DNA from 4 places in the Klebsiella sp. KE9456 genome. Region 2 is predicted to be linked to each of the others. Evidence: predicted binding sites of a transcription regulator. Region 2 holds the regulator's gene; each other region holds the start of a gene.

Evidence for each region. The regulator Fur, encoded in region 2, represses iron uptake genes when iron is present. The targets are predictions, from matches to a motif close to ATAATAATGAGAACNACTATCAA.
Region 1: a site for Fur is predicted at 3,458-3,480, ahead of exbB (tol-pal system-associated acyl-CoA thioesterase). Genes of this name have one in related genera too.
Region 3: a site for Fur is predicted at 4,520-4,542, ahead of feoA (ferrous iron transporter A). Genes of this name have one in related genera too.
Region 4: a site for Fur is predicted at 3,085-3,107, ahead of sufA (Fe-S cluster assembly scaffold SufA). Genes of this name have one in related genera too.

The regions. Positions count from the first base shown of each region.
Region 1 covers NZ_JBDYQK010000007.1:82,687-89,993, reverse strand. The annotation lists gene yqhD (alcohol dehydrogenase) at 1-172, opposite strand, end outside; gene ABK821_RS08960 (AraC family transcriptional regulator) at 370-1,269, shown strand; gene yghB (DedA family general envelope maintenance protein YghB) at 1,313-1,972, opposite strand; gene metC (cystathionine beta-lyase) at 2,104-3,291, opposite strand; gene exbB (tol-pal system-associated acyl-CoA thioesterase) at 3,542-4,273, shown strand; gene exbD (TonB system transport protein ExbD) at 4,280-4,705, shown strand; gene ABK821_RS08935 (TIGR00645 family protein) at 4,848-5,342, shown strand; gene yghX (YghX family hydrolase) at 5,474-6,361, shown strand; gene ABK821_RS08925 (DUF2623 family protein) at 6,439-6,732, shown strand; gene yghU (glutathione-dependent disulfide-bond oxidoreductase) at 6,767-7,307, opposite strand, start outside.
Region 2 covers NZ_JBDYQK010000005.1:165,163-172,469, forward strand. The annotation lists gene pgm (phosphoglucomutase (alpha-D-glucose-1,6-bisphosphate-dependent)) at 1-1,440, opposite strand, end outside; gene seqA (replication initiation negative regulator SeqA) at 1,473-2,021, opposite strand; gene ybfF (esterase) at 2,206-2,979, shown strand; gene ybfE (LexA regulated protein) at 3,113-3,406, shown strand; gene fldA (flavodoxin FldA) at 3,556-4,086, shown strand; gene fur (ferric iron uptake transcriptional regulator) at 4,513-4,959, shown strand; gene tcuR (tricarballylate utilization LysR family transcriptional regulator TcuR) at 5,086-6,012, shown strand; gene tcuA (FAD-dependent tricarballylate dehydrogenase TcuA) at 6,110-7,307, shown strand, end outside.
Region 3 covers NZ_JBDYQK010000013.1:42,738-50,044, reverse strand. The annotation lists gene gntX (DNA utilization protein GntX) at 1-509, opposite strand, end outside; gene bioH (pimeloyl-ACP methyl ester esterase BioH) at 546-1,328, shown strand; gene feoC ([Fe-S]-dependent transcriptional repressor FeoC) at 1,460-1,696, opposite strand; gene feoB (Fe(2+) transporter permease subunit FeoB) at 1,706-4,024, opposite strand; gene feoA (ferrous iron transporter A) at 4,052-4,279, opposite strand; gene ABK821_RS14700 (Tex family protein) at 4,833-7,166, opposite strand; gene greB (transcription elongation factor GreB) at 7,280-7,307, opposite strand, start outside.
Region 4 covers NZ_JBDYQK010000018.1:32,057-39,363, forward strand. The annotation lists gene ABK821_RS17930 (cytosine permease) at 1-506, shown strand, start outside; gene hutI (imidazolonepropionase) at 517-1,725, shown strand; gene hutG (N-formylglutamate deformylase) at 1,718-2,521, shown strand; gene sufA (Fe-S cluster assembly scaffold SufA) at 3,148-3,525, shown strand; gene sufB (Fe-S cluster assembly protein SufB) at 3,528-5,015, shown strand; gene sufC (Fe-S cluster assembly ATPase SufC) at 5,179-5,925, shown strand; gene sufD (Fe-S cluster assembly protein SufD) at 5,900-7,174, shown strand; gene sufS (cysteine desulfurase SufS) at 7,171-7,307, shown strand, end outside.

The sequences.
Region 1 (7,307 bases), on a different contig from region 2:
CCATATCACTCAGTGCGCTCAGTACTTGATCAAGCACGCCGGTTTTTTTCACGCTACCGCCGCCATAGGTGACAAGCACGCGCGCATCCGCCGGGATTTGAGCGCGCAGATTGTCAATCGCGCCCTTACCGAACAAAATGCGGGTTGGGGTATGTAGGTCGAAATTATTCATGGCTGGTGCCCTCAAATAGAATGGAACTGCCAGCAGAGACGATATCTCTGCCAGATGACGGACATTGTGGTCCCCAGGGGCATTCGTCTCAATGCACATTCCTGCCGTTGTCTTGCCCATTTCTCCTTCAGGCTGGAGAAATACCGCGGAAATGCGCACAATGCGGAGGTCGAAAAACGTTCGGAGAAGCATGAAAAATGAATCGCGCCGAGATATGTCAACTATTAACAGAAAAAGTTAATAATCTGAAAGATAAAGAAGAAATACACAGTGGTGTGCTACCGGATATTCGCCTGTTGTACGGTACGCAGCCGGGAACGCGTACGCCGGTAATGTACCAGCCGGGGATCGTTTTTCTCTTTTCCGGGCATAAAATTGGTTATATTAACGAACGGACATTCCGGTATGACGCTAATGAATATCTGTTGCTCACGGTGCCGCTACCGTTCGAGTGCGAAACCTTTGCTACGCCGGAAGTCCCGTTGGCAGGGATTCGGCTCAATGTCGATATTCTGCAACTCCAGGAGTTGCTGATGGATATTGGGGAAGATGAGCAGTTTCAGCCACCGATCGCGTCGAGCGGGATCAACTCGGCGGTTCTCTCCGAAGAGATTTTGTGTGCGGCGGAGCGCCTGCTGGATGTCATGGAACGCCCGCTGGACGCGCGTATTCTTGGCAAACAGATTGTGCGTGAAATCCTTTATCACGTGCTGACCGGCCCCTGCGGCGGTGCGCTGCTGGCGCTGGTCAGCCGGCAGACTCACTTCAGCCTGATTAGCCGGGTGCTCAAGCGAATCGAAAGTCAGTACACTGAAAACCTGAGCGTCGACCAACTGGCGGCGGAAGCCAATATGAGCGTCTCGGCGTTCCATCATAACTTTAAGTCGGTCACCAGCACCTCTCCGCTGCAATATCTGAAAACCTACCGTTTGCATAAAGCGCGCATGCTGATGATCCACGATGGCATGAAGGCCAGCGCCGCGGCGATGCAGGTCGGTTATGAAAGCGCGTCGCAGTTTAGCCGCGAGTTTAAGCGTTACTTCGGCATGACGCCGGGAGAAGACGCGGCGCGGATCAGGACGATTCAGGGAATGTGATGAGCCACGCCGGGCGGCGAAGTGATGCCGTCCCGGTCACGTTTCAGGCGTTGCAGTATTTCTTTTTGAGCACCACGATAACCGTGCCGAGCAGCCCGGCAATCAGCAGCGCAATGGGCAGAATCATCAGGCAGGTCATGACCTGATCTTCATGGCGCTTAACGAAAGGAATCATGCTGAGCGCATAGCCCAGACCGGTGACCACACACACCCACAGCAGTGCGCTCAGCCAGTTAAAGAACTGAAAACGGCGGTTAGGTAACCCAGAAATCCCGGCCATCGTCGGCAACAACGTCCGAACGAATGCCAGGAAACGCCCGGCAAGCAGCGCCAGCAGGCCGTGCCTGTCAAACATGCAGGTTGCCCGCTGATGGTACTTATGCGGCAGATGGCCGAGCCAGCGCTTAACGGTGACGGTATTTCCCAGCCAGCGCCCCTGAGCGTAGCTCAGCCAGCAACCGAGGCTGGCCGCCGCGGTTAAAATAGCGACAGTAGGTACAAAGCCCATCACGCCTTTGGCTATCAGTGCGCCGGCCAGCAGTAGCAGACTATCGCCCGGCAGAAACGAGGCCGGTAGCAGGCCGTTTTCTAAAAACAGGGTTGCGAACATGACCAGATATACAACACCCACAACGTGGGGATTTGCCAATGCGGCAAAATCATGCTGCCACAGTGCGGCGACAATTTCTTGAATGACAACCATGGACTTTCCTAAGTGGTACCGTATTTTTTATTTAGTGTACTCCTGAAGAGGCCTGAGCACCTTGATCCCGGGCGCAACTAAAGCGGGCGCCTCTTTTAAAAACGTCCGCTATTGTTGCCACCCGATGCACTTTACACGATACGCGCAAAGCCCGCCGCTAAATCATCCCGTAGATCGGTAACATTTTCTAACCCGATATGTACGCGAATCAGCGTACCAGTGAAATCAACGTCAGCATCCGGGCGGATCGCGGCGATTTGTTCCGGCTGGTTGGCTAAAATCAGCGATTCAAAGCCGCCCCAGGAGTAGGCCATGCTGAATAAGCTGAAGTGGTCCAGATAGGCGGAGAGCTCGTCGTCAGTCAGTCTTTTATTGAGCACGAAAGAGAACAGTCCGCTGCTACCGGTAAAATCACGCTTCCAGAATTGATGGCCTTTGCTGCCAGGCAGAGCCGGGTGATTGACGCGCGCCACCTGCGGGTGCTGCGCCAGCCATTCGGCAATATACAGGCTGCTTTCATGGTGCTGACGCAGGCGAACGGCTAAGGTGCGCAGGCCGCGGCTGGTCATATAGGCGGTATCGGCATCAAGCATTTGCCCCATCAGATAGGCGTTTTCCCGCAACTGATCCCAACAGCGTTCATTGGCAACCGCGGTACCGACCATTCCGTCCGAATGGCCAATCAGGTATTTGGTACCCGCCTGAATAGAGATATCAACGCCGAAATCCAGCGCTTTAAACAGCACCCCCGCCGCCCAGGTGTTGTCGATCATGATAATCGCTTCGGGGGCGACACTGCGTACCGCCGCGACGATCGCCGGTACGTCATGCACTTCCATAGTGATCGAGCCGGGAGATTCCAGAAACACCACGCGGGTATTGGGCTGCACCAGACGGGCGATATCACCGCCGATCAGCGGGTCGAACCAACTGGTGGTTACGCCAAGCCTGGCGAGAATTTTGGTGCAAAAATCCTGGCTGGGCTCGTAGGCGGTGTTGGTCATCAATATATGGTCGCCCTGTTCGACAAAGGCCAGAATCGTATTGGCGACCGCCGCCGCGCCGCAGGGGAAGAGGGCACAGCCGGCGCCGCCTTCCAGTTCGCACATGGCTTCCTGCAGTGAAAAGTGGGTCAGGGTACCGCGGCGACCGTAAAACAGTTCGCCTTTGGCCCGATTGCGCGTGGCGTGCTTTTTCGCTTCGACGGTGTCGAAAACCAGCGATGACGCCCGCTGGATGACGCTATTTACTGAACCTTGAGTATATTTTTTGCTGCGTCCGGCGTGAACCAGCGTAGTATCAAGATGCTTATCAGTCATGTTCTGACAACCTATTTTTATACATCTGGACGTCTAAACTAACATGAATACCTGATTGTGTACCGGGCAATGGAGGATACAGGTAAAAATTTTACCAATCCCGGGGTCAGCAGCGTTTTACTATGTCAGCGCAAGGAAAAGAAATCTGATTTGCTGCACAGTGTAAATACTAATGAGAACCACTATCAATTCAATGTCGTTTTGATATTATTGTGCTCAGATTTTGTGATTTACGTCCTGGAGATAGAGTGTGGGTAATAATTTGATGCAGGCGGATCTCTCCGTTTGGGGTATGTACCACCATGCCGACATTGTTGTTAAGATAGTGATGATCGGCCTGATTCTGGCGTCGGTAGTGACATGGGCTATCTTTTTCGGCAAAGGTGCAGAGATCCTCGCCAGCAAGCGCCGCCTGAAGCGTGAACAGCAACAGGTTGCTGAAGCGCGCTCTCTCGACCAGGCCAGCGATATCGCTAACGCTTTCCCGGCCAAAAGCCTGACTTCGCAGCTGATCAATGAAGCGCAGAACGAGCTGGAGCTCTCCGCGGGTTCTGAAGATAACGAAGGCATTAAAGAACGTACCGGCTTCCGGCTGGAACGCCGCGTTGCGGCGGTGGGGCGTTATATGGGCCGTGGTAACGGTTATCTGGCGACTATCGGCTCGATTTCCCCGTTTGTCGGCCTGTTTGGTACCGTCTGGGGGATCATGAACAGCTTTATCGGTATCGCGCAGACCCAGACCACCAACCTGGCGGTTGTCGCTCCGGGGATTGCGGAAGCGCTGCTGGCAACGGCGATTGGCCTGTTTGCCGCGATTCCGGCGGTGGTTATCTATAACGTTTTTGCGCGTATGATTGCCAGCTATAAAGCCTCTCTTGGCGATGTCGCCGCCCAGGTGCTGCTGCTGCAAAGCCGCGATCTTGACCTGAGTGCCAGCGGCGTCAAACCGGTGCGTACCGCCCAGAAACTCCGCGTAGGTTGATGCTTTATGGCGATGCATTTTAACGAAAACCTTGATGATAACGGCGAAATGCATGACATCAACGTGACGCCGTTTATTGACGTTATGCTGGTGCTGTTGATCATCTTTATGGTGGCGGCGCCGCTGGCCACCGTTGACGTGAAAGTTAATCTCCCGGCCTCGTCAAGTCAGCCGCAACCGCGTCCTGAAAAGCCGATTTACCTGTCGGTGAAAGCCGATAAAACGATGTTCCTCGGTAACGATCCGATCACCGAAGAGAGCCTGGTAACGTCTCTGGATGCGCTGACAGAAGGGGATAAAGACACTACCGTGTTCTTCCGCGCGGATAAAACCGTGGACTACGAAACGATGATGAAAGTCATGGATATCCTGCATCAGGCCGGTTATCTGAAGATCGGTTTGGTGGGTGAAGAAACCGTAAAAGCGAAGTAGCGCCCCTTCAGTACGTCTCCCCAGGCTGGCCTTGTGCCAGCCTTTTTCGTTTTTCCCGGCCTGCTTCTGTGGGGAATCTGTTGCTATACCGTTGTTCTGTTGCGATATAATGCCGTCCGTTTTCATTCACTAACGGGATTTTATGGAACGCTTTCTGGAAAATGCTATCTACGCCTCGCGCTGGTTGTTAGCACCGGTCTATTTTGGCCTTTCGCTTGGGTTGATTGCACTGACAATCAAATTTTTTCAGGAGATCGTCCACATACTGCCGCATATTTTTAGCGTCAGTGAGTCGGATATGATTCTGACCCTGCTATCGTTGGTCGATATGACCCTGGTGGGCGGTTTGCTGGTCATGGTGATGTTTTCCGGTTATGAAAATTTTGTCTCACAGTTGGATATTAACGAAGGTAAAGAGAAGCTTAGCTGGCTGGGAAAAATGGATGCCACTTCGCTGAAAAATAAGGTTGCCGCTTCAATCGTGGCGATCTCCTCCATTCATCTGCTGCGGGTCTTTATGAATGCGCAAAATGTCCCGGATAATAAACTGATGTGGTACGTCATTATTCACCTGACCTTTGTGCTGTCGGCCTTTGTGATGGGTTATCTCGATCGTCTGAGCAAAGTGAAATACTGATCTTTGCTCTCCCGACGCCTTTCGGTCGTCGGGTTTTCTTCTGCCTTTTCCCTGGTTTCTGCTTCGCAACGCTGGCGCATGTCCGGGCTTCTGCTTTGCTTAAAGGGGAGCTTAATGACGGAGGAAACGCGATGACACGACTGACGGCCAACGATTTTCCGCAAGAGTTGCTGGCGTATTATGACTACTATGCCCACGGCAAAATCAGCAAACGCGAGTTTATTCAGCTAGCCGGGAAATACGCGGTAGGCGGGATGACCGCGCTGGCGCTGTTTAATCTGCTAAAGCCTAACTATGCTCTGGCGCAGCAGGTGGCGTTTACCGACCCGGATATCCGTCCGGAATATATTCACTATCCTTCTCCTGACGGTCACGGTGACGTGCGGGCATATCTGGTGACGCCGACGAAAATAACCGATAAAGCGCCTGCAGTGGTGGTGGTACATGAGAACCGCGGCCTCAATCCCTATATTGAAGATGTTGCCCGGCGGGTCGCGAAAGCGGGCTATATTGCGCTGGCGCCGGATGGACTGAGCTCCGTCGGCGGCTATCCGGGCAATGATGATGAAGGGCGAGCGCTACAGCAGAACGTCGATCCTGTGAAGCTGATGAATGATTTTTTTGCCGCAGTGGCATTTATGGCGAAGCATCCGCAGGCGACGGGAAAAGTCGGCATTACCGGCTTTTGCTACGGTGGCGGCGTCTGTAATGCGGCTGCGGTGGCCATTCCAGAGCTGGCCTGCGCGGTACCGTTTTACGGTCGCCAGCCGCCGCTGAATGAAGTCGATAAAATCAACGCGCCGCTGTTGCTGCATTATGCCGGTCTGGATCGTGTAATCAATGAAGGATGGCCGGCCTATGAAAAGGCGCTCAAAGAACATAATAAAGTCTATGAGGCTTATATTTATCAGGGCGTTAACCATGGTTTTCATAACGACTCCACGCCGCGTTATGACCAGGCCGCCGCCGATCTGGCCTGGCAGCGTACGCTGGGCTGGTTTGAGAAGTATTTACGCTAACGCGTGAGGCTGAAATAGCGCTACCGCTTGCTCAAAAAATCGCTATATAATTTTTTATATATCGATAGGAGAGTGCGATGGAAAACCATTTTGGTAAAGGCTTAATGGCAGGGCTGCAGGCGTCACATGCTGATTCCGCCAGATATGCGGAAAATTTTTGCTCTGACTATAAACGCGGATTTGTTCTGGGTTATTCACACCGTATGTTTGAAAAAACCGGCGACCGTCAGCTTAGCGCCTGGGAAGCGGGGGTACTTACTCGTCGTTATGGTCTGGACAAAGATATGGTGATGGACTTCTTTAGAGAGGGAAGTTCGTGTACCGCGGTACGCTACTTTATGGCGGGATACCAGTACCGGCCAGGACGCTGAGAACCGGAGGCAAACGCCTCCGGCTGGTAAGGGGCTACGCCTGGCGCTTATCTTCAGTTTGCGTCTCGAAATCGCTGGCGGCATGGCGCTCGTGGAGCTGCTCATTGAGCGGGCCGGAAGTGCGGTTAACGATGCGTCCACGCTGAACGGCCGGACGATTGCCAACATCCTGCGCCCAGCGCAGCACGTTTTTGTAGCTGCTGGTATCAAGGAATTCTGCGGCGTTGTAAACATTCCCCAGCACCACGTTGCCATACCATGGCCAGATGGCCATATCGGCAATGCTGTACTCTTCCCCTGCGACAAAACGACCACGGGCGAGCTGCTTGTCCAGTACGTCAAGTTGACGTTTGGCTTCCATCGTAAAGCGATCGATCGCGTATTCGATTTTTACCGGCGCATAGTTGAAAAAGTGACCGAATCCGCCGCCAAGGAACGGGGCGGAGCCCTGCAGCCAGAACAGCCAGTTGAGGGTTTCGGTGCGGCCTGCCGGATCTTTCGGCAGGAAGAAACCAAACTTTTCCGCAAGGTAGAGCAGGATGTTGCCGGATTCAAAAACGCGGGTTGGCGGGGTG
Region 2 (7,307 bases):
CGCGGTGATCGGATCGCCCGCCAGCGTGCTGGCGCTGACCATTTCCGGAGAGAGCTTAGACAGCGCCGCTTTCTGCGCGGAGGTCGCGCTTGCCTGCAAACGGTTATAGCTCGGCGCGCCAAAGCGGGCCGCCAGCTCGTTGTAGTGCTCCTGCGGGTTTTTCCCGGTGACGGCCGTGATTTCCGCCGCCAGCAGGCACATGATGATGCCGTCTTTATCGGTAGACCACGGCGTGCCGTCGAAACGCAGGAAAGAAGCCCCGGCGCTCTCTTCGCCGCCGAAGCCGAAGCTGCCGTCGAACAGACCGTCGACGAACCATTTAAAGCCGACCGGCACTTCCACCAGTTTACGCCCCAAATCGTTCACTACGCGGTCGATCATCGCGGAAGAGACCAGCGTTTTACCGACCGCCACCTCTTTGCCCCACTGCGGGCGGTGCCGGAACAGATAGTTGATCGCGACCGCCAGATAGTGGTTCGGGTTCATCAGCCCAGCCGGAGTCACGATGCCGTGGCGGTCATAGTCCGGGTCGTTGGCGAACGCCAGATCGAACTTATCACGCAGCGCCAGCAGACCCGCCATCGCGCACTCGGAGGAACAGTCCATACGGATTGCGCCGTCTTTGTCGAGATGCATAAAGCGGAACGTCTGATCAACGTGATCGTTAACGATAGTCAGGTTCAGGTTGTAGTGCTTAGCAATACGCTTCCAGTATTCGATACCGGAACCGCCCAGCGGATCAACGCCCAGCGTCAGGCCCGCTTTCTGAATCGCCGCCATATCGACGATATCCGCCAGCCCTTCGATAAACGGCTGCACCAGATCCTGCTCTTTCACATGTCCGGAGGCCAGTGCGGCATCCAGGGAAATGCGCTTCACGCCCTGCAAACCTGCAGCAAGCAGTTCGTTGGCCCGGTTTTCTACCACTTTAGTGACGTTGGTATCTGCCGGGCCGCCATTTGGCGGATTGTATTTGATACCGCCGTCTTCCGGCGGGTTATGAGAGGGAGTAATGACAATCCCGTCAGCCTGTGGCCCGCCGTTTTCATTATGCACCAGAATCGCATTCGAAATCGCTGGTGTCGGAGTAAAACCGTTGTTTTCCTGCACGATGACATCAACACCGTTTGCCGCCAGCACTTCTAGTACGGAAATGAAAGCCGGTTCGGATAATGCGTGGGTGTCCTTCCCGACGTAGCATGGGCCGGTGATCCCGTTCTTCGCGCGGTCTTCGGCAATTGCCTGCGCAATCGCCAGAATATGCTGCTCGTTGAAGTTGTGGCGCGCCGCGCTGCCGCGGTGACCGGAGGTACCAAACTTCACTGCATGTTCCGCGTTGCCTACATCCGGCTTCAGCACATAGTACTGGGCAGTCAGTTGGGCGACGTTAATCAAATCACTCTGTTGCGCAGGTTGACCTGCGCGCTTATCGATTGCCATTGCCTGATCCTTCTGGTGCAAAAGTTAAACAACTAGATCGTACCGCAAACCTTTTCGATCAATTCCGCGGGGAACTGCATTGATTGCATGATATGTTCGATCATGCTGCATTTGCGACCGGTATTGGTATTTGTAATCACCCACCATGGCGTACCCGGAACCTGCTTAGGTTTCGTCTGATTACCGTTTTTCTGTAGCGTCTTCTCATCTTCCGCAAAATAGACGCGGGTACGCCCGTGCAAAGACTCGGTGGCCTCCGCAAACCCTTTGCTGTCTAAAGAATAGAGGGTGGTCAGAATCAGCATGAAACGGTTTACCGCACGCTTTTGTTCAGCGTACTCATCAGACAACAGCAGTTCGCGCATCGCGCGGACTTTATCTTTCAGAGGATTAACGGGTTTCACTTCAACGACAGGCGCTGGCGCGGGAGCCGGAGTAGCTTTCGCTACCGGTGCAGCGGACTGAGGAACGGCGGAAAACTTCAACATGCGCCGTAAAATGTCGGATGCGCTCTCGCCAATATGCTTGGTGTGGCTGGCAATATAGCTATAGAGTTCATCATCAACTTCGATTGTTTTCATCTTAATCCAGTGCGATATCTTTTTCTGAATACAAGTTGTCGGGATTATAGGGGCAAATCCCAACCGCGGATAGCGTCAAACCAGGATGGCGGCAAAACTCGGAAATCTTCCGGTTCTTGCAGCCGAATGGCAGAATGTCCAACATAATACCCTAACCCGACGGAGCGAAAAAAAGAACTTTGCCATGAAATTAAATAGCCGAATACAATCTGCACAGAATCCGCATAATCATCCCCCTGTCGTCCTGGTCCACGGCCTTTTTGGCAGCCTGGATAACCTTGGGATCCTCGCCCGCGATCTGGTCGCCGATCACGATATTTTGCAGGTTGATATGCGAAACCACGGCCTTTCGCCGCGCGCGCCGGAAATGACCTATGCCGCGATGGCGCAGGATCTGCTGGATACCCTCAATGAATGTCAGATAGAAAAAGCGGTCTTTATTGGCCATTCTATGGGCGGCAAGGCGGTCATGGCGCTAAGCGCGCTGGCTCCTGAACGCATTGCAGGTCTGGTGATCATTGATATCGCCCCCGTGAATTATCACGTCCGCCGTCATGATGAAATCTTCGCCGCCATCAATGCCGTAACCGATGCCGGCGCGAGTACTCGCCAACAGGCAGCAGTGATTATGCGCGAGCACCTTCACGAAGAAGGGGTGATTCAGTTTCTGCTGAAGTCTTTTGTCGATAGCCAGTGGCGTTTTAACGTACCGGCTCTGTGGGAGCAGTATGACAATATCGTCGGCTGGCAAACTATCCCGGCCTGGCCTCACCCGGCGCTGTTTATCCCCGGTGGCAACTCCCCTTACGTGACCGATGCTTACCGCGATGCCCTGCTGGCGCAATTTCCCCAGGCCCGGGCGCACGTCATTGCCGGTGCCGGGCATTGGGTGCATGCCGAAAAGCCGGAGGCCGTGATACGGGCAATTCGCCGATATTTGCTCACCCTCGGCGCATAACTGGCTAAAATCTGCCCGACCGCGCGGCAGAATGTCTGCGGTCGTTGGCGCATCGCATTGCCTGATGTATGATGGCGCGCTATCTGCGTCGGCTATACCCGACAGCTTGTTTCCCCCGAAGTCACTCTGAATCATGGCAAAAGAACAAACGGACCGTACGACATTAGATTTGTTCGCAACTGAGCGTCGGCCGGGTAGACCGAAAACCAATCCGCTTTCACGCGATGAACAACTGCGCATCAATAAACGCAATCAGCTTAAACGCGATAAAGTTCGCGGATTGAAGCGCGTTGAGTTAAAACTGAATGCCGATATCGTCGATGAGCTGAATGAGCTGGCCGAAGCCCGTCGTATGACCCGCAGCGATCTGATAGAAGAGATACTGATGAACCAACTGGCGGCCATGCGCAGCCACGATAACGCCTGAAACCTTCAAAAAATAACCTTTCATGTAGCAGAGTGTGCAGTTGGGCGCGATTGCTGTTTCCGCGCCCTTCTCAGTTCTGCTATGATTGCCCTTATCTGCAGGCATTAAGCCATTACCACATCATTAAGTTTCAAGAGGTTATTTTACTCATGGCTATCATCGGCATCTTTTTTGGCAGCGACACCGGCAACACCGAAAATATTGCAAAAATGATTCAAAAGCAGCTTGGTAAAGATGTTGCTGAAGTCCACGACATTGCCAAAAGCAGCAAAGAAGATCTGGAAGGCCACGACATTCTGCTGCTCGGCATCCCGACCTGGTATTACGGTGAAGCCCAATGCGACTGGGATGATTTTTTCCCTACGCTGGAAGAGATAGATTTCAATGGCAAGCTGGTCGCGCTCTTTGGCTGCGGCGATCAGGAAGACTACGCAGAATATTTTTGTGACGCGCTGGGGACTATCCGCGATATCATTGAGCCTCGCGGCGCGACTATCGTGGGTCACTGGCCGACAGCTGGCTACCATTTTGAAGCGTCTAAAGGCCTGGTCGATGATGACCACTTCGTCGGCCTGGCTATCGACGAAGACCGTCAGCCGGAACTGACTAATGAACGTGTCGACAAATGGGTAAAACAGATTTCTGAAGAACTGCATCTTGAAGAAATCAAGAATGCCTGAGTCTGTACCCGTCATACGGTCTGTTGCATCTGCGTTGACAATACTCGCTCATCCCCGGGCCTTGCCCTGCGAGGCCAGCGCAAGCGCTGTTCAAAACGGTTAACCGTTTTGTCCTGCAACTTGAATTAGTGAGGGGATAAACAACATAATCGACAGATTTTTTTGCATTAATAGACAAAAGCAATCAAAGATATAGCTACAAGTTTTTAACTTTTAATCACATATCTGTACAATGTCCTCTGATTTAACGAGGTCACGTAAAGTGCTTTTGCAGCGAATGCCTCGTTTTTGACAGTATACAAGGCCCGATGCTTGCGGTTTTCATTTCGCCATGGCAGTTCTATAATGATACGCATTACATCGGGTTATTCTCTGTATTACTTCCGCTCATGGAAGTAGATCGTTTAGCAACAGGACAGATTCCGCATGACTGACAACAATACCGCATTAAAGAAAGCTGGCCTGAAAGTGACCCTTCCGAGATTAAAAATCCTGGAAGTCCTGCAGGAACCGGATAACCATCATGTCAGCGCGGAAGACTTATATAAACGCCTGATTGATATGGGGGAAGAAATTGGTCTGGCAACCGTTTATCGCGTACTGAACCAGTTTGACGATGCTGGCATCGTTACCCGCCATAATTTCGAAGGCGGTAAATCCGTTTTTGAACTGACGCAGCAACATCACCACGATCACCTGATTTGCCTCGATTGCGGCAAAGTGATCGAATTTAGTGATGATTCCATTGAAGCGCGCCAGCGTGAAATTGCCGCCAAACACGGTATTCGTCTGACTAACCACAGCCTGTACCTGTACGGCCACTGTGCGGAAGGCGATTGCCGCGAAGATGAGCACGCTCACGACACCAAGTAATATGTCGCACTGAAAAGCCAGCCGCATCAGGCTGGCTTTTTTATCTGTTGAACTCGCCCACGCGCTCCCCGCCATCCCTGTGCTAATCTCATGTAAGTTCTGTCTGACCTCTTCCGGAGAATCGAAATGGAGCTTCGCCAGCTACGCTACTTTGTCCGTATTGTGGAAACCGGGAGTATGGGCAGTGCGGCGCTCGATCTTAATATCGGCGTCTCGGCACTCAGCCAGCAGATGACGCGGCTGGAAAACGAACTTGCCATTCGCCTGTTGCAACGCACTTCTCGCGGCGTAACGCCCACCAGTGCCGGACTGGCCTTTTATTCCCAGGCTCAGCTGGCGCTGCGTCATGCTGACGATGCTATTCTCGCCGCGCGGGAAGCGCGTCTCTCAGGACACGTCAGCGTCGGCATGGCCCCCAGCACCGCCTCTGTCCTCGGCATACCTTTTATCCATGCGATGCGGGAAAACTATGCGGATGTGCGTCTGCATCTGGTGGAAAGCCTTTCCGGTAATCTGGAACGGATGATCAATACCCGGCAGATTGATTTAGCCGTGGTGTTCCAGAAAGAGAAAATGCTGCGCTGGAGCGCCAGGCCGATTCTTGAAGAGCGACTGTTTCTGATTGGCGCACACGCTCTGCTGGCTGAAATTTCTGATGAGATCATCACCCCAGCAGAGTTGACCAGTATTCCCCTGATTATGCCCAGTCCCGGTCATGGTCTGCGTGGCAGACTGGAAGCAATTTGTCAGGAAAATGCGTTTCAGGTTGAAATTACAGCAGAAATTGACGGCCTGACCTTGTTGATGCACGCCGTTCGTAGTGGGCTCGGCGCCACGCTACAGCCAGGCGCCGCAATTTCTCATCTTGATAAAGAGGCGCTCAGAGTGATCGGCATCCACAATCCGATACTGAGTCGCCCCAACTTTTTGGTCAGCCTTTCTGATGATGAGCTTACCCCTGCGGGCCTCGCCGCCCGCGTCGTGCTGACGAAGGTCATGCGTCACCTGGTAGATACAGGCGGTTGGCCTGGAGCAACACTTTACGCTAACTAAAGAACTCTTTAGCAGAGCCTCATAGCGCCCACACAACTTATACGTATACATTTTAATTACAAATTTAACAATCAGTTAAATAGTAATGGAGTATACGATGATTGATGTCCTGGTGATTGGCGGAGGCAACGCCGCATTATGTGCCGCCTTGACCGCCCGTGAGAGCGGAGCCTCCGTGCTGCTGCTTGAAGCGGCCCCCCGGGAGTGGCGCGGCGGAAATTCGCAACACACCCGCAACTTACGCTGCATGCACGATGCGCCGCAGGATGTGCTGGTCGAGAGCTATCCCGAAGAGGAGTTCTGGCAGGATCTCCGCCGCGTTACCGAAGGGAATACCGACGAAGCGCTGGCGCGACTGGTGATCCGTACCTCTTCACAATGTCGCGACTGGATGCGCCAGCACGGCGTTAACTTTCAGCCCCCTCTTTCCGGCGCGCTACATGTAGCACGTACCAATGCCTTCTTTATGGGCGGCGGGAAAGCTCTCGTCAATGCCTATTATCGCAGTGCAGAAAAGCTGGGGGTGCAAATTCGCTACAACATGCCAGTGCAGGCGCTTGAACTGCATAACGGCGAGTTCGTGGCGGCACTGGCGGGAGAGGAACGCATTGAAGCTAAAGCCTGTGTCCTCGCCGCCGGAGGATTTGAATCTAACCGCGAATGGCTGCGGGAAGCGTGGGGTGAAAACGAACGCGGCGAGTGGCCAGCGGATAATTTTCTCATTCGCGGCACCCGCTTTAACCAGGGCGTCCTGCTCAAATTTATGATGGATGCCGGGGCGGACATTATCGGCGATCCCTCCCAGTCACATTGCGTGGCGATCGATGCCAGAGCGCCGCTGTATGACGGCGGGATTTGTACCCGCGTGGACTGCGTATCGCTGGGCGTGGTGGTCAACCGTGACGCTGAGCGTTTTTATGATGAAGGGGAAGATTTCTGGCCAAAACGTTACGCCATCTGGGGGCGTCTGGTCGCCCACCAGCCGGGGCAAATTGGCTATTCCATTATCGACAGCAAAGCGATCGGCCACTTTATGCCGCCGGTCTTCCCCGGCGCGCAGGCCAATACGCTGGCGGAACTGGCGCGCCAGTTAGGGCTGGATGGCGAACGCTTAACCCACACCGTAACGCAATACAATAAAGCCTGCCAGCCCGGGCAATTCGACCATACCACGCTGGATAACTGCGCAACGAAGGCGCTGACGCCGCCAAAAACCCACTGGGCACGACCGCTCGACACGCCGCCTTACTATGGCTATGCCTTGCGACCAGGCATCACCTTCACCTATCTGGGAC
Region 3 (7,307 bases), on a different contig from region 2:
TGTTTACGCAATCTGGCGCTGAGCTGATGTTGATTGGCAGTACGACGCTGGCGTGTTAGCGCATCGCTACGCCAGGCGCAGCCTGTCCAGCGCGCCAGCGGACGGCACAGCAGATCGCTTTGATTAAACCCCCGCCGCCACTGGCGCCGTTGCCAGAGCGGGACGCTAATAATCCGGTCCGGACGAGGGAGAACCCGACTGTGATAGATTCGCAACAGGAGCAAACGCGCCAGCGCCGGCGCCAGTTCAGGCCGATGATGAAATTTCAACTGGTGAATCAGGCGGCTCAGTGGCGGACAATAGTCATTGACGGTCACCAGCCGCTGCCATGGCGGCGGTTTTTGCAGGCATCGTCCACAGGGCAACGCGCTTGCCTGAGCCGGCAGACCACACTGCGGGCAGAGCGGCACAGAAACCCGCAGCGCTGACGTGCAGCGTGAGCAGATTCCCCAGCGGGCGATGGCCAGCGGCATTTGACATAGCCAGCATAAGCTGTGTGCTGTTAGCATATTTCCCCTCATATTGTGGAAAGAGAACAGTAACTGATGAAAGAGATCTGGTGGCAAACCGCTGGTGAAGGAAACTGTCATCTTGTGCTGCTGCACGGATGGGGGCTGAATGCCCAGGTGTGGGATTGCATCGCGCCGCAACTGGCCTCGCATTTTACACTGCACCTCGTCGACCTTCCGGGCTATGGCCGCAGCGGCGGTTTTGGCACCCTGTCGCTGGAGGAGATGGCGCAGCGGGTGCTGGCCAACGCGCCAGAGAAAGCGATTTGGCTCGGCTGGAGCCTGGGCGGGCTGGTTGCAAGCCAGATTGCATTAACTTATCCGGAACGCGTACAGGCGCTGGTGACCGTCGCTTCTTCTCCCTGTTTTAGCGCTTACGCGAGCTGGCCAGGAATTAAACCCGACGTGTTGAGCGGTTTCCAGCAGCAGCTCAGCGAAGATTTTCAGCGTACCGTGGAACGTTTTCTGGCGCTGCAAACCCTGGGCACCGAGAGCGCCCGTCAGGACGCCAGGGCATTGAAAAGTGCCGTGCTGTCGTTGCCGATGCCATCGCCGGAGGTATTAAACGGCGGGCTGGAGATCCTCAAAACCGCCGATTTACGCCAGCCGTTGACGACGCTCACCATGCCGTTTTTGCGCATGTATGGTCGTCTGGATGGTCTGGTCCCGCGTAAAATCATCCCGCTTCTCGACGCCATGTGGCCGGGAAGTGCGTCGATCATCTTCGATAAAGCCGCTCATGCGCCGTTTATTTCCCATCCACAGGCGTTTTGTGCCCCACTGGTGGCGCTGAAGAATCAGTGGGAACATTGTGTTTAGCTGAATGGGATAAAAAGCTGGGCCGCAATACGTAGCCTGTTACGGTGATTGGCTCTTTTACATGTACATGGCTACCCGGAGGCGGCGAACTGCGCCTCCGGGTTACCGCACGGAGCGGTACCGTCGCCTGATCAGCGTAGCGACCACCACTCTCGCAGACAGGCCTTGCCTTCCGGGCAGTTTTTACAACTGCCGGAGAGGCAGCCCGTGGCATCTTCCGTCATTTTTACCGCTTTACCCATCGCTTCCAGGCGGCGCAGCATGGCATCAATTAACGGCTGTGGCGTGTGCAGGCGAACGCTCAGTTGCTCTGCCTCCATCCGCCCTTGCAGGGCCAGCATATTACGAACGTCAATTAACGACGCCATTATCGCTCCTTAGTGGCAATCGCCAGCCGGGCTATGGCAGCAGGAGGATGGGGTTTTTCGCGTCGCCAGCAGCGAAATCTCCACCCGGCTACGCGCTCTGCGCAACAGGCCAAAAACCACAATATTGAACACGATCACCGCCAGAATGCACGCCAGGCTATAGCGCGGATGCTGGCTGAAGCTGACGCTCTGGTAGTACAACGTGGCGATCGAATAGGCGACATTCAGCCCCCACAAAATGGAGAAGGACATCCAGCCACGGCTCGATTCGCGAGCAATCGCCCCCATCACCGAAATACAGGGAATATAGAGCAGAACGAAAATCAGGTAGCTGTATGCCGCCGCCGCGCTGCCGAATTTGCTGCTCATCACCCCCATCGCGCCGGTTTCCATTTCGCCATCGCCTTTGCTGGCTTCTATCGGGTTCGCCAGCACGCTCAGGCTGAACGTATCCTTCAGGCTCTGCCAGGTTTCATCCACTGCGGCCAGCAGCTCATCGCCAAGGTTAAACGCCTGCGGATCAAACTCCGCATTCTGGATATCTTCCGCGGTGTAGAGAGTATTCAGCGTCCCCACCACCACTTCCTTCGCCATCGCGCCGGTAAACAGGCCGACGGTCGCCTGCCAGTTATCGTCATGTACGCCAATCGGCTTAAACACGGGGGTGATGATACGGCTGACCGATGCCAGCGCCGAATCGTTAATGTTATCGACCACCTTCCCGCTTAACGAGAAGCTGTTCAGCGCGCTAAGGAAGATACTGACAACGACGATGACTTTACCCGCCCGTAGCACAAAGCCTTTCAGGCGCTGCCAGGTCTGAATAATCAGGCTTTTCACGTGTGGGACATGATACACCGGCAGTTCCATCACAAATGGTGAAGCTTCGCCGCGCATAATGGTGTGTTTCAACATTAAACCCGTGGCAATCGCCATCACGATCCCCAGTACATACAGCGAGAAGACCGCCAGCGCGCCATCCTGCCCAAAGAAGGCGGCAGCGAAAACGGCAAAAATCGCCAGCCGCGCGCCGCAGGACATAAACGGCGCCATCATAATGGTCATCAGGCGCTCACGCGGCGCATCAAGCGTACGCGCGCCCATCACCGACGGTACGTTACAGCCAAAACCAACAATTAGCGGCACAAAGGATTTTCCCGGTAGCCCCAGCGCCTGCATCAGACGGTCCATTACAAACGCCGCCCGTGCCATATAGCCGGAATCTTCAAGGAAAGAGAGAAACAGGTACATCATGCCGATCTGCGGCACCAGCGGCAGCACGGTGTTGATACCGCCGCCAATCCCCTGGGCAAGAAAGACCGTCAACCAGTCCGGGAAATGCAGCGTATAGCCAATCCACTGAATGCCGTGGATAAAGATGGCCACGGAACCGGCATCGAAGAACGGCTGTAACGCGCCGCCGATATTGATCGCCAGTAAAAACATCAGATACATGACAAACAGAAAAATCGGCAGCCCAAGAAAGCGGCTGAGGATAATTTTATCCATCGCCACAGTAAAACGACTGGGTTCGACGGTCAGAGTATTGCTGACCGCATCGCAAATCGCGGCAATACTTTGGTAACGGGCATCGGCAATATGCAGCGCCGGATCGTCCAGCGCGTCATTCAAATGCGCCAGAGCGACATCCAGTTTATGGGCGGCATCACCAGCATAGGCACGGCTATAAATGTCGCCTTCGAGCATCTGCAGACTCAGCCAACGGCGCTGACGCTGGGGAATATCCTGCGCCATAACCTGTGCCAGCTTATCTGCTTCATCCAGCAGCGGTTGCGGATAGTGCACCAGCTCAATGGACTGATTTTGCTGATGACGGTCGATAGCCATTTTTAAGGTGTCGAGACCTCGCCCACGCGTGGAAACCAGGGGAATAACCGGGCACCCAAGACGAGCGGCCAACGCATCGACATCGATACGGATGTTCTGCTTTTCCGCAATATCCAGCATATTCAGCGCAACCACGCAGGGAATACCGAGTTCCAGCAGTTGCAGGGTCAGATAGAGGTTTCGCTCCAGATTCGACGCATCGACCACGTTAATCAGCATGTCAGCATCGCCACTAAGAATATAGTGACAGGCAATTTGCTCATCCAGCGAGGTTTGTGAAGAGATGGTGGTGAGAGAATAGGTTCCGGGAAGATCAACCAGCGTGACCCGACTATCCGTCGTATTGAATCCCCCTTCTTTACGCTCAACGGTCACCCCCGACCAGTTGCCGACGCGCTGACGCGCGCCGGTAAGCTGGTTGAATAATGTTGTCTTACCGGAATTAGGATTACCAATTAAACCAATGGTTAATTTTTTCATATTCATGCTCTTAGTACCGGTCAGACATTATTGTGCAACCGCTTCCAGTTCAATTAATGCAAGATCCTTTTTACGTAATACCAGGTTAACGCGTCGGGTCTCAATATGAATAGGGTCACCAAGCGGCGCGACCCGCACCACACTAAAAGAAGAACCCGGCAACATCCCAAGAGAGAGTAATTTCTGCCGATAAGCCGGACTAATATCGCGGGAGAAACCAGTGATTTTCCACACACTATCAGGAGTGAATTGCATAGGACCTACTTATATATCGCTAACCGAAAGAGAGTACTCCGTATATGCGGAGGTGCCGCCCCAGGGGCATGTGCCCGTCATACTTCAAGCTGCATATGCGTTGGCTGCGGATGACCTGGCCTACGGCCTCACGCCTTCGGAGCCAGCGTAAGCGCTGTTCAAAACGGCTCGCCGGTTTGTCACGCAACTCGAATTATTTAGGGCATAGATAACAAGGAATCAGAATAATTACTGTAAATAATGATAATGAGAATAGTTTTTATCATCAATACATATAATACGATTGACGCTATTTTTAAACAGGAAATTGAGCTTTTGTTGATATTGAGCAAACTCTATTTTGTAACGGCCACCGGGTTAATCATTTTTCTTAATGACACAATGTTTAATTATGGTTTAGTTAGTTAACAAAATGAAAATGATAATTTTTCCTGAATCATCAGGCGCAACGCGTATTTATTAATAGATTATAAGAAAATATTAATAATTGTGTACGCAACAGGGTGAAGCGCTGAGGGAAATCGGCCCCTCAGCGAGAGAGGCCGGGAAGCGGTTAGCGTTTTTTACCCATTGCTGCGGCCAGCGCGTCCATCATCGCGCTATTGCCCGCAGGTTGCGCGTCGCGACCGCGGGGCTTCGCCGCTTTCGCTGCCGGACGATTACCCTGAGAGCGCTCGTTATTGCCGCCGCCGCGGCGGGCACTGGTTTCGCCCGGCTGTTCGTCCAGACGCATGGTCAGGGCGATGCGCTTACGCGCCAGGTCGACTTCCATGACTTTGACCTTCACAATATCGCCCGCTTTGACCACCGTGTGCGGGTCCTCAACGAACTTATTCGACAAGGAAGAGATGTGTACCAGACCATCCTGGTGGACGCCGATATCGACAAACGCGCCGAAGTTGGTAACGTTGGTGACCGCGCCTTCAAGAATCATCCCCGGTAGCAGATCGTTCATCGTCTCCACGCCATCGGCGAATTGAGCGGTTTTAAACTCCGGACGCGGATCGCGCCCCGGTTTTTCCAGCTCTTTGATGATGTCGGACACCGTCGGCACGCCGAATTTGTCGTCAGTGAAATCCACCGCTTTCAGATTGCGCAGCTCGCTGCTGTTGCCCATCAGGTCTTTTAGCGCCTGTTGGGTCGCGGCAAGAATTCGCTCAACCACCGGATAGGCTTCCGGGTGAACGGTTGAGGCATCCAGCGGGTTATCGCCATGATTGATACGCAGGAAGCCCGCGCACTGCTCAAACGCTTTCGGCCCCAGGCGGCTCACTTTCAGCAACTGCTGGCGATTCTGGAACTGACCGTTTTCATCACGCCAGGCGACGATATTCTGCGCCATCATGCGCGTTAAGCCCGCCACGCGGGTGAGCAGCGGCACGGACGCGGTGTTCAGATCGACGCCGACGGCGTTTACGCAGTCTTCCACAACGGCATCCAGTTTACGGGCAAGCTGGGTCTGGCTGACGTCGTGCTGATACTGGCCAACGCCGATGGATTTCGGATCGATTTTCACCAGTTCCGCCAGCGGATCCTGCAGACGACGAGCGATAGAAACCGCGCCGCGCAGCGAAACGTCCAGATCCGGGAACTCCAGCGCCGCCAGTTCGGAAGCGGAATACACTGATGCTCCGGCTTCGCTGACGATCACTTTCTGCGCCGTCACTTTCGGGAACTGTTTCTGCACGTCAAGGAAGAAACGCTCGGTTTCACGCGACGCCGTGCCGTTACCAATCGCCACCAGCTCAACGTTGTGTTTTTCGCACAGCGCGGCAACCGCCACCGCCGCTTTAGCCGCCTGTCCGGTATGCGGATAAATAGTATCGGTGGCGACCAGTTTGCCTGTACCGTCAACAACGGCGACTTTCACCCCGGTGCGCAGGCCCGGATCGAGGCCCATAGTCGCGCGCAGGCCAGCCGGTGCCGCCATCAGCAGGTCATGGAGGTTGCGGGCAAAGACGTTAATGGCTTCATCTTCCGCACGCTCACGCACGGAGCCCATCAGTTCGGTTTCCAGATGCATCAGCACTTTGATGCGCCATGTCCAGCTCACCACGCCTTTGCGCCAGCTATCCGCCGGAGCGTTGTTCAGACGCAGACCGAGGTGATCCTGGATGATTTGCTCGCAGTGGCTCTCTTTCGGCGGCTCATCAAATTGCGGATCGGCATTCAGCGACAGTTGCAGCACGCCTTCGTTGCGGCCACGGAACATCGCCAGCGCGCGGTGCGACGGCACGGTGGCGATCGGTTCGTGATGATCGAAATAATCACGGAATTTCGCCCCTTCCTCCTCTTTGCCACTGACGACGGTCGCCACCAGATGGGCGTTCTTCCACAGATAATCGCGCACTTTCGCCAGCAGCGCCGCATCTTCAGCGAAGCGCTCCATCAGGATATAGCGCGCGCCGTCAAGGGCCGCTTTGACGTCCGCCACGCCGTTGTCAGCGTTGATATATTTTGCCGCCTCCGTTTCCGGGGTGTGGGACGGGTCTGTCCACAGCAGGTCGGCCAGCGGTTCAAGTCCGGCTTCGATGGCGATTTGCCCGCGGGTGCGACGCTTGGGTTTGTAGGGCAGGTAGAGGTCTTCGAGTTCGGTCTTACTTAACGTGCCGTTGATGGCGTTAGCCAGCTCATCGGTCAGCTTGCCCTGTTCGCCGATGGACTTGAGGATCGCCTGGCGACGATCGTCGAGTTCACGCAGATAACCCAGGCGGGTTTCCAGATTACGCAACTGCGTGTCATCCAGACCGCCAGTGACTTCTTTACGATAGCGTGCGATAAACGGCACGGTATTCCCTTCATCAAGCAGGCGAACGGCAGCTTCTACCTGTTCAGCCCTGGCCTGAAGTTCACCCGCAATAATGCGGCAGAGCGAATCATTCATCATGAGGTTAATTCATCTTTAGGATCAAAAATCAGGGGCATAGTTATACGGACTGACACGGCAAAATACCAGCCGCGACCACAGTCTCTCGGAATGTTCCGGCGCGGATTGCGGGCTCATTTAACGTATTCAATTTCGTTCACG
Region 4 (7,307 bases), on a different contig from region 2:
TGAATGCCTACGGTAGCCTGATGTGTCTGGCGACGGTTTACAGCTGCGGGAAGCAGCGATCGCATGTGAGCCAGCGGGCGCGTCTGCTGGTGCTGGCAGTCATTATCGCCCTGGCGACCGGTGTCGCGATTGTGGGGCAGCACGCTTTCCTGCCGGCGTTTAAATCTTTCCTGTTATTCCTGCTGACCTTCTTTACGCCGTGGAGCGCGGTTAACCTGGTTGATTACTATTTCTTTAACCACCAGACAATAGATCTGGAGGCGCTGAATGATGCGAACGGGAAGTACCAGGCGTGGAACGCGACGGGAATTGGGGTTTATCTTTTTGGCGTGGCGGTACAGACACCATTTATTGATAGCGGGTTCTATTCCGGCCCGTTTGTGAAAATGCTGGGCGGTATTGATATCTCGTGGATAGTCGGGCTGGCGCTGCCCGCGACGCTCTACTACATCCTGCGCAAAGTTCAGTCCGCCCCGGCGGCGGCCGACACCGCCATCAGCCGTTAAGGAGAACGTTATGTATACTCTTTGGCACCATTGCCGTATTGCCACCATGGCTGGCGGTCATTATCAGTTGCTTGACGATGGCGCGATGCTGACGCATGACGCGGAGATTTTCTGGGTTGGCAATCGGGAAGATCGGCCTGATGTTCCCGTCGCGCAGCGGATTGATTTACAGGGGCGGGTGGTGACGCCGGGCATGGTCGATTGTCACAGTCATGCGGTCTTCGGCGGTAATCGGGCGCGGGAATTCGAAATGCGCCTCACCGGCGCAAGCTATGCGGAGATCGCCGCCGCTGGCGGGGGGATCGCCAGTACGGTGAATGCCACACGGCAAGCCAGTGAAAAGCAACTGTTTGACAGCGCACTGCCGCGTCTTAAAGCGCTGTGTCAGGATGGCGTAACGACCCTTGAGATCAAATCAGGCTATGGTCTGGATCTGGCTAACGAACGCAAAATGCTGCGGGTTATTCGCCAGTTAGGCGATGCTCTGCCGCTAACCCTGCGCAGCACCTGCCTGGCGGCCCATGCGGTGCCCGTAGAATATCAGGGGCGTGCGGATGCCTGGATTGACTATATCTGCGAGCAACTGCTGCCGGAGCTGCATCAGGAAGGGCTGGTGGATGCGGTGGACGCATTCTGCGAACACCTGGCATTTTCGCCATCCCAGGTGGAGCGGGTATTTCAGGCCTCCCGTCAGTTGGGCCTGCCGGTGAAGCTCCATGCCGAACAGCTATCACTGCAGCATGGCGCGGCGCTGGCTGCGCGTTACCAGGCGCTGTCGGCGGATCATCTGGAGTATTTATGTGAGGAAGATATTGCGGTGATGGCCCGTCAGGGTACGGTTGCTGTGCTGTTGCCTGGCGCCTATTACTTCCTGCGAGAGAAACAGTTACCGCCGGTAGCATTACTGCGCCAGTATCAGGTTCCTGTGGCCCTTGCCAGTGATTTAAATCCCGGAACCTCGCCAGTATTGTCTCTGCGTCTGATGATGAATATGGCCTGTACGCTGTTCCGTATGACGCCGGAAGAGGCGCTGGCCGGCGTCACGATAAATGGCGCGAAGGCGCTGGGGCTGGAGCGGAAGTGCGGATCTCTGGAAGCCGGAAAAGAGGCCAGTTTTGTGGTATGGGATATCGCCCATCCGTCGGAACTGAGTTACTGGCTGGGGGGCACGCTGACAAAACAGGTCATTTATCAAGGTAAGGAGGTATATCGTGATTAAGGCGTTTGATTTACGGCAGGGAAATCTGCCGTTACTGGTCAGTATGCCCCATGCGGGAACGTTATTAACTCCCGAAGTCTCGCGCGGCCTCACCCCCCGAGCGCAGCGTCTGGAGGATACTGACTGGCATATTCCCTTGCTCTATCAGACCATCGCTGACATGGGGGCCAGCACCCTGTGCGCGCGCTATTCCCGCTATGTTGTGGATCTTAATCGCCCGGCGGATGACAAACCGCTTTACAGTACGGCGACAACGGGCCTGTTTACGGACATCTTTTTTGACGGCGAAGCGCTTTTTCATCCTGGCGATGAGCCGGATGAAGCGACGAAGGCCGCGATTCTGGAGAATGTCTGGCGGCCCTATCATCAGGCGCTCGCGGATGAACTGGCGCGGCTGCGGGAGAAATTCGGCTATGCGCTACTCTGGGACGCGCATTCGATCAAATCGGTCGTACCGCGTCTGTTTGAGGGACGTCTGCCGGATCTGAACTTCGGCACCGCTGATGGACTCAGCTGCGCTCTGCCGCTCAGCGACGCACTGCTGGCAAGCTGTGACCGTTTCCCGCACTACAGCAGGGTTCTCAATGGCCGCTTTAAAGGAGGGTATATCACCCGCCATTACGGCGATCCTGATAACCATATTCATGCGGTGCAACTGGAAATGGCGCAATGCTGCTATATGGATGAAGAGAGCTTTGCCTATATAACTGAGAAAGCCGGGCAGATGCAGCGCGTGCTGGAAACCTTGCTTAATACAGCACTGCAGTGGGGACGAGAGCAGTATAAAGCGCGCTGAACGAGGAATACCGTTTCCGGGGGAGCGTTAATGCGCAGGCGCTGCGAGCGGCGGAGCGGTTCATCAATATCACCTGTATCTCATCAGTCGCGTGATGAGAACAACGTCTTCCCCGTCGTACCGATGGGGAAATCGCTTTTTGATGACATAACTCATGCAGCAAAACGCGCCGGAGCAGCGTGCAGGGGTAAGATACTAGCTGGCATTGACCAGCCCCGGAGATAACGCATCACGATTACAGCCAACCCATGGGCTGTTGCTACCTTACTCACCTTGACCATTAAAAGCGTCTGGAATGTCTTTGATTTCCCGCCAGTGTCTATTGAATACCCGATAAGTGGATGAAAACCCGTCTTTTCTGCTGCCTATTTTATAAATCGGTATTTTCGATGCATCTTTGTCATTGCCTGATATCTCTTCGTTACCTGGTAAATAACTATTTATTTTTCAGTAAATTAAAATAAAAGCATGTGGACTGAAAAGGCGAAGAACAGGGTCTATGCTTATAAAAAGGACAAAAATGAGACCTGTGGGGGGAATACCCCTTCTTTGAATGGGTTGAAGTGATAATCATTATCACTACCATAATGAGATGCCCTGAGGGCGTCAACCTATGAGGTAGAGCGATGGATTTACATGCAGGAACGTTTAACCCCGATGATTTTAGCTGGCGCGGCCTGACGATGACACCGTCGGCGGCGGCCCATATTTGCGATCTGATCCGCAAACAGCCAGATATGCGAGGGTTGCGTCTGAGCGTTAAAACCAGCGGCTGCGCCGGTTTTGGCTATGTTCTCGAATTAATCGCCGAACCGGCGAAAGATGACCTGTTGTTTGAGCGAGACGGCGCGAAGCTCTGGGCGCCGCTGCAGGCGATGCCGTTTATCGATGGCACCGAAATTGATTATGTCCGCGAGGGCTTAAATCACATCTTTAAATATCATAACCCGAAAGCGCAGCACGAATGCGGCTGCGGTGAGAGTTTTGGCGTTCAGGCGGAGTAACTATGTCTCGTAATACTGAAGCAACTGACGATGTCAAAACCTGGGGCGGCGGGCCACTCAACTATAAAGAAGGCTTTTTCACGCAGCTACAGACCGACGAGCTGGCGAAAGGCATAAATGAAGAGGTGGTTCGGGCGATTTCTGCACGCCGCAATGAACCGGAATGGATGCTGGCGTTTCGTCTTAATGCGTTTAAGGCCTGGCAGGCGATGGAAGAGCCGCACTGGTTAAAAGCGCACTATGACACGCTGAACTATCAGGATTACAGCTATTACTCCGCGCCTTCCTGTGGCAACTGCGACGACACCTGCGCCTCTGAACCGGGCGCCGTGCAGCAAACCGGCGCCAGCGCGTTCCTGACCAGTGAAGTGGAGGCGGCATTTAACCAGCTCGGCGTGCCGGTACGTGAGGGGCGGGAAGTGGCCGTTGACGCCATTTTTGACTCGGTCTCTGTGGCGACCACCTATCGCCAAAAACTGGCGGAGCAGGGGATTATTTTCTGCTCATTCGGCGAAGCAATCCACGATCATCCCGAGCTGGTAAAAAAATATCTTGGCACCGTGGTGCCCGGCAACGATAACTTCTTTGCCGCCCTTAACGCGGCCGTAGCGTCCGATGGCACCTTCATCTATGTGCCAAAAGGCGTGCGCTGTCCGATGGAGTTGTCGACCTACTTTCGTATCAACGCCGAAAAGACGGGTCAGTTCGAGCGCACGATCCTGGTCGCCGATGAAGGCAGCTACGTCAGCTACATCGAGGGCTGCTCGGCACCGGTACGCGACAGCTACCAGCTACACGCGGCGGTGGTCGAAGTCATTATTCATAAAGACGCCGAGGTGAAATACTCCACGGTGCAGAACTGGTTCCCCGGCGACAACAATACCGGCGGCATCCTTAACTTCGTCACCAAGCGTGCCCTGTGTGAAGGCGAAAACAGCAAAATGTCCTGGACTCAGTCGGAAACCGGCTCGGCGATCACCTGGAAATATCCGAGCTGTATTCTGCGTGGCGATAATTCAATCGGCGAATTCTTCTCGGTGGCGCTGACCAGCGGCCACCAGCAGGCGGATACCGGCACCAAGATGATCCATATCGGCAAAAACACCCGGTCGACGATTATCTCGAAGGGAATTTCGGCCGGTCACAGCCAGAACAGCTATCGCGGGCTGGTGAAAATCATGCCGACGGCAACCAACGCCCGTAACTTCACCCAATGCGACTCCATGTTGATTGGCCCGGACTGTGGGGCACATACCTTCCCGTACGTGGAATGTCGCAATAACAGCGCACAACTGGAGCATGAAGCCACCACGTCGCGCATCGGCGAAGACCAGCTGTTTTACTGCCTGCAGCGAGGGATCAGTGAAGATGATGCGATTTCAATGATCGTCAACGGATTCTGTAAGGACGTTTTCTCCGAACTGCCGCTGGAATTTGCCGTGGAAGCGCAAAAATTGCTGGCGATTAGTCTTGAACACAGCGTCGGTTAAAAGTCTGGTCCATCTGGCTATCTTAACTTGCCATTTTGGGCCTGGGCAGTGCTCGAAATCCTCAAGTACTTTGTGTACGTTCCGGTTTCTCCGCGCTGTCCGCACCCAAACTGGCTGCAACGATTACGCCAGATGAATCAGACATTCGAATTAAGGAATAGACATGTTAAGTATTAAAAACCTGCAGGTTGCCGTCGAAGAGAAAGCGATCCTGCGTGGACTCAACCTGGAGGTTCGCCCCGGCGAAGTGCATGCCATTATGGGGCCGAACGGTTCCGGGAAAAGTACGCTGTCCGCGACGCTCGCCGGACGTGAAGACTATGAAGTCACCGGCGGTAGCATTGCGTTTAATGGTAAGGATCTGCTGGAACTGGCCCCTGAAGATCGTGCGGGCGAAGGTATCTTTATGGCTTTCCAGTATCCGGTGGAAATTCCCGGCGTCAGCAATCAGTTTTTCCTGCAAACCGCGCTCAACGCCGTGCGCAGCTACCGCGGGCAGGAGCAGCTTGACCGTTTTGACTTCCAGGATCTGATGGAAGAGAAAATTAAACTGTTGAAAATGCCGGAGGATCTGCTGACCCGCTCGGTCAACGTTGGCTTCTCCGGCGGCGAGAAAAAACGTAACGATATCCTGCAGATGGCGGTGCTTGAGCCTGAATTGTGTATTCTGGATGAGTCAGACTCCGGGCTGGATATCGACGCGCTGAAGATTGTCTCTGAGGGCGTTAACTCCCTGCGCGATGGCAAACGCGCGTTTATTATCGTCACCCACTATCAGCGCATTCTTGACTATATCAAGCCGGATTATGTCCACGTGCTGTACCAGGGGCGGATTGTGAAATCCGGCGATTTTACTCTGGTCAAACAACTGGAGGAGCAGGGTTATGGCTGGCTTACCGAACAGCAGTAACGCGCTGCAACAGTGGCATCATCTGTTTGAAGCTCAGAGCGAACGGCGCAGTCCGCAAGCGCATCAGCACCTGCAACAATTGTTACGGCTGGGCCTGCCAACGCGTAAGCAGGAAAACTGGAAATATACGCCGCTGGACGCCTTGTTTAACCAGACCTTTGTGACCGCCTCGCCGCAGGCGCTGACGATAAACCAGCGCGACGCGCTGGCGCTGGCTATTGATGCCTGGCGTCTGGTGTTTGTCGACGGTCAGTTCAGTGAAAGTCTGAGTGACGATCTGGCGGCAAGCGGCTATGAAGTTAAGATTGACAACCAGCGTCAGTCGCTGCCGGATGCCCTCCAGCCGGAGGTCTTTCTCCATCTGACCGAAAGCCTGGCGCAGACGGTTACCCGCATCCGCGTCAAACGCAATCAGCGGCCGGAAAAACCACTGCTTATCATGCATCTCACGCGCGGTCTGGCGGGCGATGAGATGAATACCGCTCACTACCGCCACCATCTGGAACTGGAGAGCGGCGCAGAAGCGACCATTATCGAACACTATTTGAGCCTTAATGAGCAACGGCACTTTACCGGCGCACGGCTGACCATGACGGTGGCGGATAACGCCCACCTCCAGCATATCAAGCTGGCATTTGAGAATGCGCAGAGCTACCACTTTGCCCATAACGATCTGGCGCTGGGGCGCGACGCCTCCGCTTTCAGCAGCAGTTTCCTGCTTGGCGGCGCGGTGTTGCGTCACAACACCAGCGCGCAACTGAATGGTGAAAACAGCAACCTGCGTATTAACTCGCTGGCGATGCCGGTGAATAACGAAGTCTGCGATAGCCGTACCTGGCTCGATCACAAAGTGGGGTACTGCAACAGCCGTCAGTTGCACAAAACCATCGTCAATGACAAAGGACGGGCGGTGTTCAATGGGCTGATTAATGTCGCGCAGCATGCGATTAAAACCGATGGTCAGATGACCAATAACAATCTGCTGCTCGGACGCTTGTCGGAAGTGGATACGAAACCGCAGCTGGAGATTTATGCCGATGATGTTAAGTGCAGCCACGGCGCGACCATTGGACGCATAGATGACGAACAGCTGTTTTACCTGCGTTCACGCGGCATTACGCAGCAGGCGGCGCAGCAGATGATTCTTTACGCCTTTGCCGCCGAGCTAACGGAAGCGATCGGCGATGAGGCGCTCAGGCAACAGATACTGGCGCGTATCGGCCAGCGTTTGCCAGGAGGTAAAGCATGACATTTTCTGTGGAACGGGTGCGCGCGGATTTTCCGGTACTGAATCGCGAGGTTAACGGCCAGACTCTGGCCTACCTTGATAGCGCCGCCAGCGCGCAGAAACCGGAAGCGGTAATCAACGCCGAGGCGGAATT